DNA from 2 places in the Thermosporothrix sp. COM3 genome. Region 2 is predicted to be linked to the other one. Evidence: riboswitches for the same ligand, from Rfam matches in the RefSeq annotation. Region 2 holds a riboswitch; the other holds the start of a gene.
What was found. A riboswitch is a leader RNA that binds a small molecule or an ion and turns the genes downstream of it on or off. The one in region 2 is predicted to bind FMN.

Region 1: linked by a shared signal. The riboswitch ahead of ribB (3,4-dihydroxy-2-butanone-4-phosphate synthase) and the one ahead of KTH_RS31090 (ABC transporter permease) in region 2 are both predicted to bind FMN.

What each region holds. Positions count from the first base shown of each region.
Region 1 is NZ_AP019376.1:548,072-552,886, reverse strand. It holds gene KTH_RS02450 (LamG domain-containing protein) at 1-268, shown strand, start outside; gene KTH_RS02445 (riboflavin synthase) at 290-904, opposite strand; gene ribH (6,7-dimethyl-8-ribityllumazine synthase) at 921-1,388, opposite strand; gene ribB (3,4-dihydroxy-2-butanone-4-phosphate synthase) at 1,399-2,610, opposite strand; FMN riboswitch at 3,022-3,172, opposite strand; gene KTH_RS02430 (phosphorylated adapter RNA export RNA-binding domain-containing protein) at 3,493-4,275, shown strand; gene KTH_RS02425 (hypothetical protein) at 4,488-4,619, shown strand; gene KTH_RS02420 (hypothetical protein) at 4,616-4,815, opposite strand, start outside.
Region 2 is NZ_AP019376.1:7,256,877-7,261,691, reverse strand. It holds gene KTH_RS31095 (ABC transporter substrate-binding protein) at 87-1,106, opposite strand; gene KTH_RS31090 (ABC transporter permease) at 1,162-2,025, opposite strand; FMN riboswitch at 2,262-2,396, opposite strand; gene KTH_RS31085 (PIG-L deacetylase family protein) at 2,470-3,174, opposite strand; gene KTH_RS31080 (adenylosuccinate synthase) at 3,519-4,787, opposite strand.

The DNA of each region.
Region 1 (4,815 bases), 6.7 Mb from region 2:
GGTGCATCCTCTGATGGAAACGCTGATAGAGCCGCAGGAGAACATGGGCTCCGCGCAGCCGCAGGTATTTGATTTCGAGCCCGGAGACGAGTGGCGTACCTATCGGGTGGAGGTGCGCGGTCCCCGGGTCGAGTTTCTGGTCAATGAAAGGCGGATGAGCGGAGCGACCAGTATCCAATCAAAGCAGCTCTCTCAGAAGCAAATCACGCTTGAGTGCAGCCGCATTGTCGCGCGAGTGAGTGATTTTCGGGTATACGAATATAAGTAGCCTGAAGGGACCGAAATTCTGCTAAATAGGGAAGAGGGCTTCAGCGGGTTCGCTTTTTTGTTGAAGCGCCAGGTACTGGACAACATAGCGCCCGAGAATATCGGTTTCAACATTTAAGAGAGTGCCCGGCTGTACCTCTCCCAGATTCGTATGTTCCCGGGTATAAGGAATGAGGGTAATAGTGAAATGATCGCTGAAAACCCCGATTACTGTCAGGCTGACGCCGTTTAACGCAATAAAGCCTTTTGGCACCACGTAAGGGCGCAGTGCTTCCGGTAACTCGATAGCAACCAGCAGAGCGATACCGTCTATTTCCACTGAGCGAACGCGCACGGTTGCTTCGATGTGGCCTTGCACGGTGTGCCCTCCGATGCGGCCACTGGCAGGCACAGAGCGTTCCAGATTGACTCGATCTCCGGGACGAAGGCTGCCGAGCCGTGTGCGGCGTACCGTTTCGGGAACCGTTTCGACCGTAAAGGAGGTGGCACCCCGAGCAATAACGGTAAGGCAGGTGCCATCGACCGCAATGCTATCCTTCTCCTCAAGATCGGCAAGAACCTTCTGTGCCTGAATGGTCAGGCTGGTTGCTGTGATCTCTTGAATGATCCCGATTTCCTCGACAATTCCTGAAAACATTCTTTCCTCCATTTCGCTATTTATTGTGAAGTAGATGCTGTTGTGTCCGCGCCATCTCGACTGCAGCGCGAGCATATTCGATTCCGCGTTCAATGCGTGCCTCGGCTTGCGCCTGTGTTTCCGCGCACATCACGCCCAGAATCACCGGTCGCTGGTAGTCCAGTGCAAGTCGCATCAGACCTTGAGCTGTTGCGTCGCTTACAATAACGTCATGTCTTGTCTCGCCCTTCATCACGCAACCGATGCAGATCAGCGCGTCATACCGCTTACTCTGTAGCATTGTCTGGGCGAGAAGAGGGAGCTCGAAGCTACCGGGCACGCTTTGAATGGTGATGGCGTGCTCCGCGACCCCGAGCCGTTGCAGTTCCTCGCAGGTCAGTGCGAGAGTTGCCCCGGTGATTGGCCAGTTGTAGCGAGCAACGAGAATGCCAATCGAGAGCTCTGAGCCGTTTTTATCCGGTGTGGGTGGAAGCATGTGTTTCATCTATCACTCCTTATCCATGAAGCATCGTCAGTGCGTGGCCCATACGCTGTTGCTTGGTAGTGAGATAGGTGATGTTATGCGGTGTGGGTGTGGTTTCGAGAGCGACGCGCTCTACCTCGATACCGCCCTGCGCCAGCGCCTGAAGCTTCTGCGGGTTGTTTGTCAGCAGACGCACTCGCTTTGCTCCAAGCGTATGGAGGATTGCAAGTGCAGATGTATAGTCTCTCGCATCGGCAGGATAACCGAGCCGCTCATTGGCGGTAATGGTATCATGGCCCTGATCCTGCAAAGCATAGGCCTGTAGTTTTGCCATCAAGCCAATCCCGCGGCCCTCCTGGGGCAGGTAGAGCAGGACACCACGTCCCTCATCAGCGATAGCCTGCATGGCTGCATGAAGCTGAGCCTGACAGTCACAGCGCTGTGAGCCGAAGATGTCGCCGGTCAGACAGGAAGAATGCAGGCGTACAAGCGGTGGTTCTGCATCGGGAGCGTGCAGATCGCCGAGTACCAGCGCCAGGGTGTGCTGACCGGTCCGATGCTCAAGGTAATCGGTGACCTGAAAGGTCGCGAAAGGTGTCGGGAGCCTGGTCGATGCAACGGGGCTGACAAGCTGCTGACGGCGATAGCTGGCGATTGCCTCAACGGTAAGAACAGGAATATTCCACTGTTGAGCCAGCCGGTGAAGCTCCTCGCCGCGGGCGGGCTCACCATGCTCGTTGAGGACCTCGCAGATGACGGCAGCCGCTTCCAGCCCGGCGATGCTCATCAAATCAACAGACGCTTCTGTATGCCCGCGTCGTTCCAGTGTCCCTTGAGTGGCGGCCCGAAGGGGGAAGATATGTCCGGGGCGTGCCAGATCCTCCGGTCGGGTGGCAGGATCAACCAGCACCCGGATCGTTCGCGCGCGGTCGTGGGCTGAAATACCGGTTGTTGTCCCGTGGCGAGCATCAACTGAGAGCGTGAAGGCCGTTCCCTGAAGGGGCTGGTCTGATTGGTCAAAGACGGGGAGCTGAAGCGTGTCCAGCCGCTGGCCAGTCAGCGCGACGCAGATTAAGCCGCAGGCATTGCGCATCATAAATGTTATTACTTCAGGAGTGACAAACTGTGCAGCTATACACAGGTCAGCCTCATTTTCTCGTGATTCGTCATCACAGATCAGAATCATGTTTCCTTGACGAACAACATCAATTGCATCTCGCACACTAATAAAGGGTGTATTCATTCTCTCTCCTCCATATTGTATCGCTGCAATTCTTCACTTTTTCAATAATTACCTGTTTTGCCCTGATCTCGCATCGCTTATATACTGGCAACAGTACAATAGCACTACCTCCTGAACGAATTGCCAGCGAAGGGGCCAACTTCTCAGTAGACAGGTGTTCCCGGGCCGGGAGACCCCCGATACGAGAACGCGCTTCAGCGCAGAAAGGCATAGCGTCCTATCGTCCGTATGTACGTACGAACGTGGTCTGCATCAACATGAAATCGGGATGATAGCCAGCAGGGAAAGCGAGCAACAAAGGGGATGGAAGGAAAGGTGTTTGTGGGCGTTGAGATGATACCCGTTTTGCAGAGAGAGCGCCGTGGTACGGCTTCTGCATGTCAGAGAGAACACAGCAGAGCATACTGTGTGAGTTGCCTTCTTCCATCCGGACTGTCACCGTCGGCCCTGGAACTTCCCCAGGTCAGCTACTATGCACAGAGACTATGCAAGCAGGTCGTGGGCTGTACCACCGGTCGGGAATTGGGAGTTTCATGTCCCTCACCCTGCCCCGAAGACATTACTATATTCAATTGTAGAGAATCACTATCTCTAAGATACCATAAAAATCTGTGTTTTGCTAGATGTCTGGCACGAAAAACACTTTGAGTAGAAAAAGTTCAATCTTCCCTGCGAGCTGGCAGGCGCTCCGTCGCTGCTGAGAGCGGACTGCCTCCTGATGGGTTTGCTTGTGCGAATCGAAAAAGAAAACGCGAAAAAGTTAAAGCCAAAGTCGAATGTACAAAAAGTACTTGCCCTTTGACAAGGAACTTGTGAAACGGTACAATCTTTGTAGCTGGTTAAGAAGCAGATCATTCTGGCAAGCGTGGAAGAGAGGAACTCATGCAATCAGCGGAACGACCACGAGGTAAGGGAAATGCGCCTCATCCACAGCGCAAACAAGCAACGTCATCGGTTCAGCAGAGTCGGAGACTGGAAGTAGCGGCAATGATTGCCGAGAAACTGGGCGAAACCGAGAAAACACCTCGCGTCCAGATCGAAAAGATTGTGCGGCTCTGGGGGATTGAGAATGCGTTGCGAGCCCTGGATGAGACGCAGCGTGTTGAAGCTGATGGTGGCTTGATGCTGCCGGATGGCTCGCGCAGACGGACACCGGGAGGGGTTTTCTTCCATCTGGTCCGGCAACAGATCCCTCCTGAAATTTTTCGGAAAATTTTTATGTGGCAAGGTGCATCTCGCAAGGACAATGAAGATGCCTCAACTACAGTACCCGGTATAACCTGGGAGACACGGTTTGGCGCGCTTCGAGATCTGGCGTCGGTAGAGAAAGGGCAGGTGCGAACGGTGAAGATTACGGTAATAGGACGTCCCGGGCGAGTAATTGAACGGGGAAGCTTTGTGATGACAGCGCTACAGGCAGCGAAGATTCCGCCTTTGCCAAAAGGGTTGCCGGTTCCGGCTCAACCTACTACCAGCTATACTTTGTTCATCAGTAAGAAACAGTGGCGTAAGGTCGCGGACGCGATTAAGGATGAGGACGATGTCTTGATTGTTGAAGGTTATCCCCATCTCGATGAGCAAATGAAGAATATTGCCGTTTTTGCTTCTAATACAACCACGAAGAATCTGCAAAGCGCTCAACGAGCAAAGCAGCCCGGCAAATAGTGCCAGTAGCGAGAACCCCGTTGAGAAGCGCTGCTCTGGTTTGCATTCTGTCAACCAGAGCAGCCCGGGCTTACAGACGCTGTCCTCGTGAGGTTTCTTGCGAACTGAAACCGGATATCGTTGTATAGAGAGATCATTTGCATCGCCTGCGAGGGAAACCATGCTCGCAACAAGTGGCATGGGCTTCCTGTTCTCTCAACTGAGGATAAAAGATGGATCAAGAAACGGAGCGCATGACAGCGGCTGACCCGGTTATTAATATTGCTGGAGAAAAGATCGCCCCTGGCCTGTTTACGCCTATAGAGTGGCTGGCGAGCAAGTGTATTTACTGGGGCATCCGCTAACGCAGTTTGCTCTCGATGGCTTGAAATACAATCTTGATACATGCATTGGAAGGGCTGATATAGAAATGATACCTGTAGGTTGCGGTTGACCTGATTGTCAACAGAACACAATCTCGAAAGCGATGACGGAGGCCGGCATCTTTGGTGCCCCAACCAAGCAGGCTACCGGTGGTTGCCACTTTTGATGTGCTCTGAA
Region 2 (4,815 bases):
GTTTCAGCCTGTACCATTGGGAGCGAAACTCTGGTTTTCCTTTTCAATCAAGGGCAAAAGTGCGCTACTCTGCCTCCTGCTGCTTGCTAGAGCACAGTACTATTTGTATAGGCCTTCTGCAAATCCTTCACCGGCGAAATCATCTTCTGATCTACCATAAAGCGAGCCGTCGCTTCCCAGACCGCCGGGTCATTATAGCCAAGTTTGCCCTTGCCCTGCCATGTCGGGATAGTCGCCTTCAGCACTTCCAGGGCGCCAGCTGTATCAGTCAGGCCAGGCACATAGCTCTTGCTGATCGTGACCGCCTCTTCGGGATTCTTGATGACATCCTGCAACCCCTTCAGCGTCGCCTGTACAAATGCCCGCACTGTCTTCTCATCTGTACGCAGCATCTCCTCGGTCGCGACAATACCATTCGAGACCAGCGGATAATTCTCCGAGACCGCGAAGGTACGCACCTTGACCCCGCGCTTCTGCAACTGAAGCGGCTCATTGTTGGAGTAGCCCATAATAGCATCAACACGGTGCGCCAACAAGGCCGGAACCTGCGTAAAGCCGATTGACTGAATCTTGACATCGGCCTTTGTCAAATGTGCCTTATACAACAGCGCCAGTAGCCCCACATAAGAGGCCCCGTATTCTCCCGGAACCCCGATAGTGTGTCCCTTGAGATCCTCAAGCGACTTGATCGACGAGTCCTCGGGCACAATCAGGCTCACCGGATACTTTTGAAAGATTGTCCCGACATTCACGGCATTGACCTTTTTCTCCCGGGCAGTCAGGAGTTCATCCCCACTGACAAACACAAAGGTGTTCTTCCCGGCAACCATCGAGCCCACCAGATCAGGCACAATCCCATGATTGAAGGTGACATCCAGACCAACTTCATTATAATACCCCTTACTCTTGGCAACATAGAAAGGGGAAAACTGCACATCAGGAACATACCCCAGACCGATAGAGACCTTCTTCGCGCCGGGGGCAGGAGTTGCAGGGCTTCCTGCTCCGGTAGAGGTGGCTCCTCCACACGCAGCAAGCAGCAAGCCCAGGGCGAGCACCAACATAAGCGCTGATGACAGCGCAGAGATTCGACGACGTACAAACATCTGCTTTATTGACTCCGTTCAATCCAGTAATCATGCAACCGGAAAATACCGGCTATCAGTAGATGATCTTCGCCAGCTTTCCCAGTAGCCACGTACTGCCATAATATGCCACAGCCAGAACCACTAAGACAAGTAAAGTAGCGAACATAAATGCGGTATTATATTGATTCTTGGCAACCAGCAGTAAGGAGCCAAGCCCCTGATCGCCGCCCTGCACAAACTCGCCTACCAGAGCGCCTACAACCGAAAGCGTTAACCCGGTGCGAATCCCTGCCACGATTGAAGGCAATGCCAGCGGGAACTCGATATGCGCGAACATTGTCCAGCCTGATGCCCCCTCAACTCGCGCAGCATCAATTAACGGCTTTTCAATTGTTTGAATACCAAGCACGGTATTCACAACCATTGGGAACAGCACAGTGAGTGCGCAGACATACATGTTGGGAATCCAACCATACCCCAACCAGAGTACCAGCAAGGGGGCTATCACGATCGCCGGGATCGCCTGTCCCGCCGCCAGATAAGGGTGAATAGCCGCAGCCAACAGCCGCGACTTCGCCAGACCATAGCCAAGCGGGATCGCAATAACCAGCGCCAGCACAAAGCCTAACAGGCTCTCTTTCACCGTCACCAGCACGTTATTCAGATAGAGACCAGAAGCGATACCATCATTGAGAGCGGTAAACACATCCTGTGGTGCGGGCAAGAAGAGCGCATTTATCTGTCCCTGATTGGTGCCCAGATACCAGCCAAGAAACAACAGGAGCGCCAGTACCAGAGGAGGCACAACGGAAAGCAAGATGTTCGCGGTACGAGCATGCTGACGGGCTCTTTGATGCCGCATACGTGCGGCAGAAGTCATTCCATGTGGTTGCTGCTCAAGCAACGCCTCATCCTTGATTGGTGAAATCACACTCATTTACATCCCTCTCGGTAGTTTTACAGACGGAAAAACACGACAAGACACAGCTTGTCCGTCGAAAGCCACCGACCCAGGGGGAAATGTTGCGAGGGGAGATACATGGCGATCGCGCATAGCACACACAAGATATGCATGTTTCATGCGATACAGCACGCACACCTTATGCACATATATACATATATAGAAACGCTATGCCTCTCCCTGCTCGAAAGTGCAGGAAGATACGATCTCTTTTCAACCTTCTCCCATCCGGACTGTAACCGTCGGCTCTGGAACTTCCCCAGATCCACTGCATACTGCAGGTCGCGGGCTTTACCGCCGGTCGGGAATTGGAAATTCGCTTTCCTCACCCTGCCCCGAAGGTCTTTTCTTCAGCCATAGTATGCCACAAAAGGTCATAGGCATGCAAGGAGAGATCCATCCCCTTGCATATACCCGAGCTTAGCGATTTTCGACGCGATGGAACGATTCCCCATACAGAGAACCAATTTTCTTCCCTACCGAAGCAGCCCAGTAGCGCAGCATTGGCACAATAGCTTCAAAATCAGCAGAAACCTGGCTGGTATGTGCTCGCAGCGCCTCTAGTTTCGTTTCAAAAGTCTCGGTAATATCGACATAGTGGTTCTCCACGGGAGCGCCCACAATGTAAATCTCCGACACCTTATGCGGCTTCAAGCCTTCTGCCAGCAGTTCAGGGAAATCCCAGGGATTCTGCGAGGCCGGGTAGAGAGCCGCCAGCGTCGCTTCACCGGCAGCCAGATGATCTGGATGATGGCGCGGAATGCTCAATTCTGGAACCCAGGTCCGCTCAGGAGACTGGCAGATCACACGCGCAGGCCGATATTGTCGCAGCAGCCGCACAATATCTTTGCGCAACTCCAGCGTTGGCCGCAACATGCCATCTGGATACCCCATAAAGATGACATCTTTCACACCGAGGATACGGCAGGCGTTCCGCTGTTCTTGCATTCGGGTCTCGGTGATCTGGCGTCGAGCTTCCGGGCTCACATCAGTGGCATCATCAGAACCACCACTTCCACCATCTGTACAAACGACATAGTACACATCCCATCCCTCGCGCACCCAACGCGCAACGGTCCCAGAGCATCCGAACTCGGCATCATCAGGATGGGCCATAATAACCATAGCGACTTTATTCTGTTCTTCCTGTACGCTCACTTGTTTCTTCCTCACACTCTTTTCATACAGAAGGCCTGAAAAAGAAGGGCGCATCAACACCCTTCTTGCTGACATCCAGAACCCTTTATTCTCAAGCATATTATATGCAAGCAGTTCAATTCTGCACACCGTCCAAAAGGACAAAAACGGGCTCTAAGATTTTCCATCAACATTGAAGCAAAATAGTGTCCCTGGACAGGATCTCTTTTGACCTCCTGGTATTTCTGTATAGCTATAGAAACAATCGAGCAACGAAAAATATGCCGCCCTCAGCAACAAAGGCGGCATATTTCTGAGCGATCGCAGAAAGATCAGGCAAGCAATGTCTGTTCGCGATGTGGACCAACGCCCACACTATGCAGCGGGACCTCGGTCAGCTCGGTCAGGCGATCCAGATAGGCCCGAGCATTGCGCGGCAGATCCTGTAGCGATTTCACCTGACTGAGATCCTGCTTCCATCCCGGCAGATACTCATAGACCGGCTCGCACTGCTCATGAATAAACGGGTCAGGCAGATCCTGCAAGATCTCTCCCTGATAGCGATAGGCTACACACACCGGGATCTCATCAAAGGTATCCAGCACATCCAGCTTGGTGATTGCCAGGCCAGTACAGCCATTGAGTCCGGTGACAAAGCGCGTCACGACCGCATCAAACCAACCAACGCGCCGTGGACGGCCCGTTGTCGCCCCATACTCGCCCCCAAGCTGGCGCAGATGTTCGGCCTCTGAACCTTGCAGTTCGGTTGGCATTGGCCCTGTGCCTACCTGCGAGCTATAGGCCTTTGCGACGCCGATCACCCGATCAATCCGATACGGAGGAATACCAGCGCCAACAGCGGCCCCCGCCGACGACGGATTTGAGCTGGTTACAAAAGGATATGAGCCCCAGTCGATGTCCTTCATCGCGCTTAGCTGACCTTCCAGCAAGATATTTTTCCCTTCGCGCAATGCTGTACGCACCAGAGGCACTGTATCAACAATACGCGGACGAAGCTGCTCTCCCCATTCCAGACAGGCAGAAATAAGCTGCTCTGCATCAAATGGCTGCTGCCCATACACATGCGTCAGGATTGTGTTATGACGACGCAAGATAATCGCCAGTTTGTCGCGCAAAACATTTTCATAGAACAGATCACCTATCCGAATGCCGATGCGAGCCACTTTATCCGTATAGGCCGGACCAATCCCACGGCCAGTAGTCCCGACGCGATACGCACCACGTGCCTCGTCTTCCACCTTATCCAGCAACTTATGATAGGGCATCACCACATGAGCGCGATCAGAGATCAGCACATGGTCGATGGGAACACCTTGCGCTGCAATCTCCTGAAGCTCCTCTAGCAGGGCCGGAGGATCAATCACGGTTCCGGTGCCCAGAATGCAGGAACAGGTAGAATTAAAGACACCCGAGGGGACGAGATGAAGCTTGAACTCCCCAAAGCGATTGACCACGGTATGGCCTGCATTGCCCCCGCCCTGAAAGCGCATACAGAGCTGAGCATCCGCACTCAACAGATCGACAAGTTTCCCCTTGCCTTCATCGCCCCATTGTGTGCCAACGACAACTGTAACAGTCATAAGATATGCTCCTCAAAACGTAGTCAGG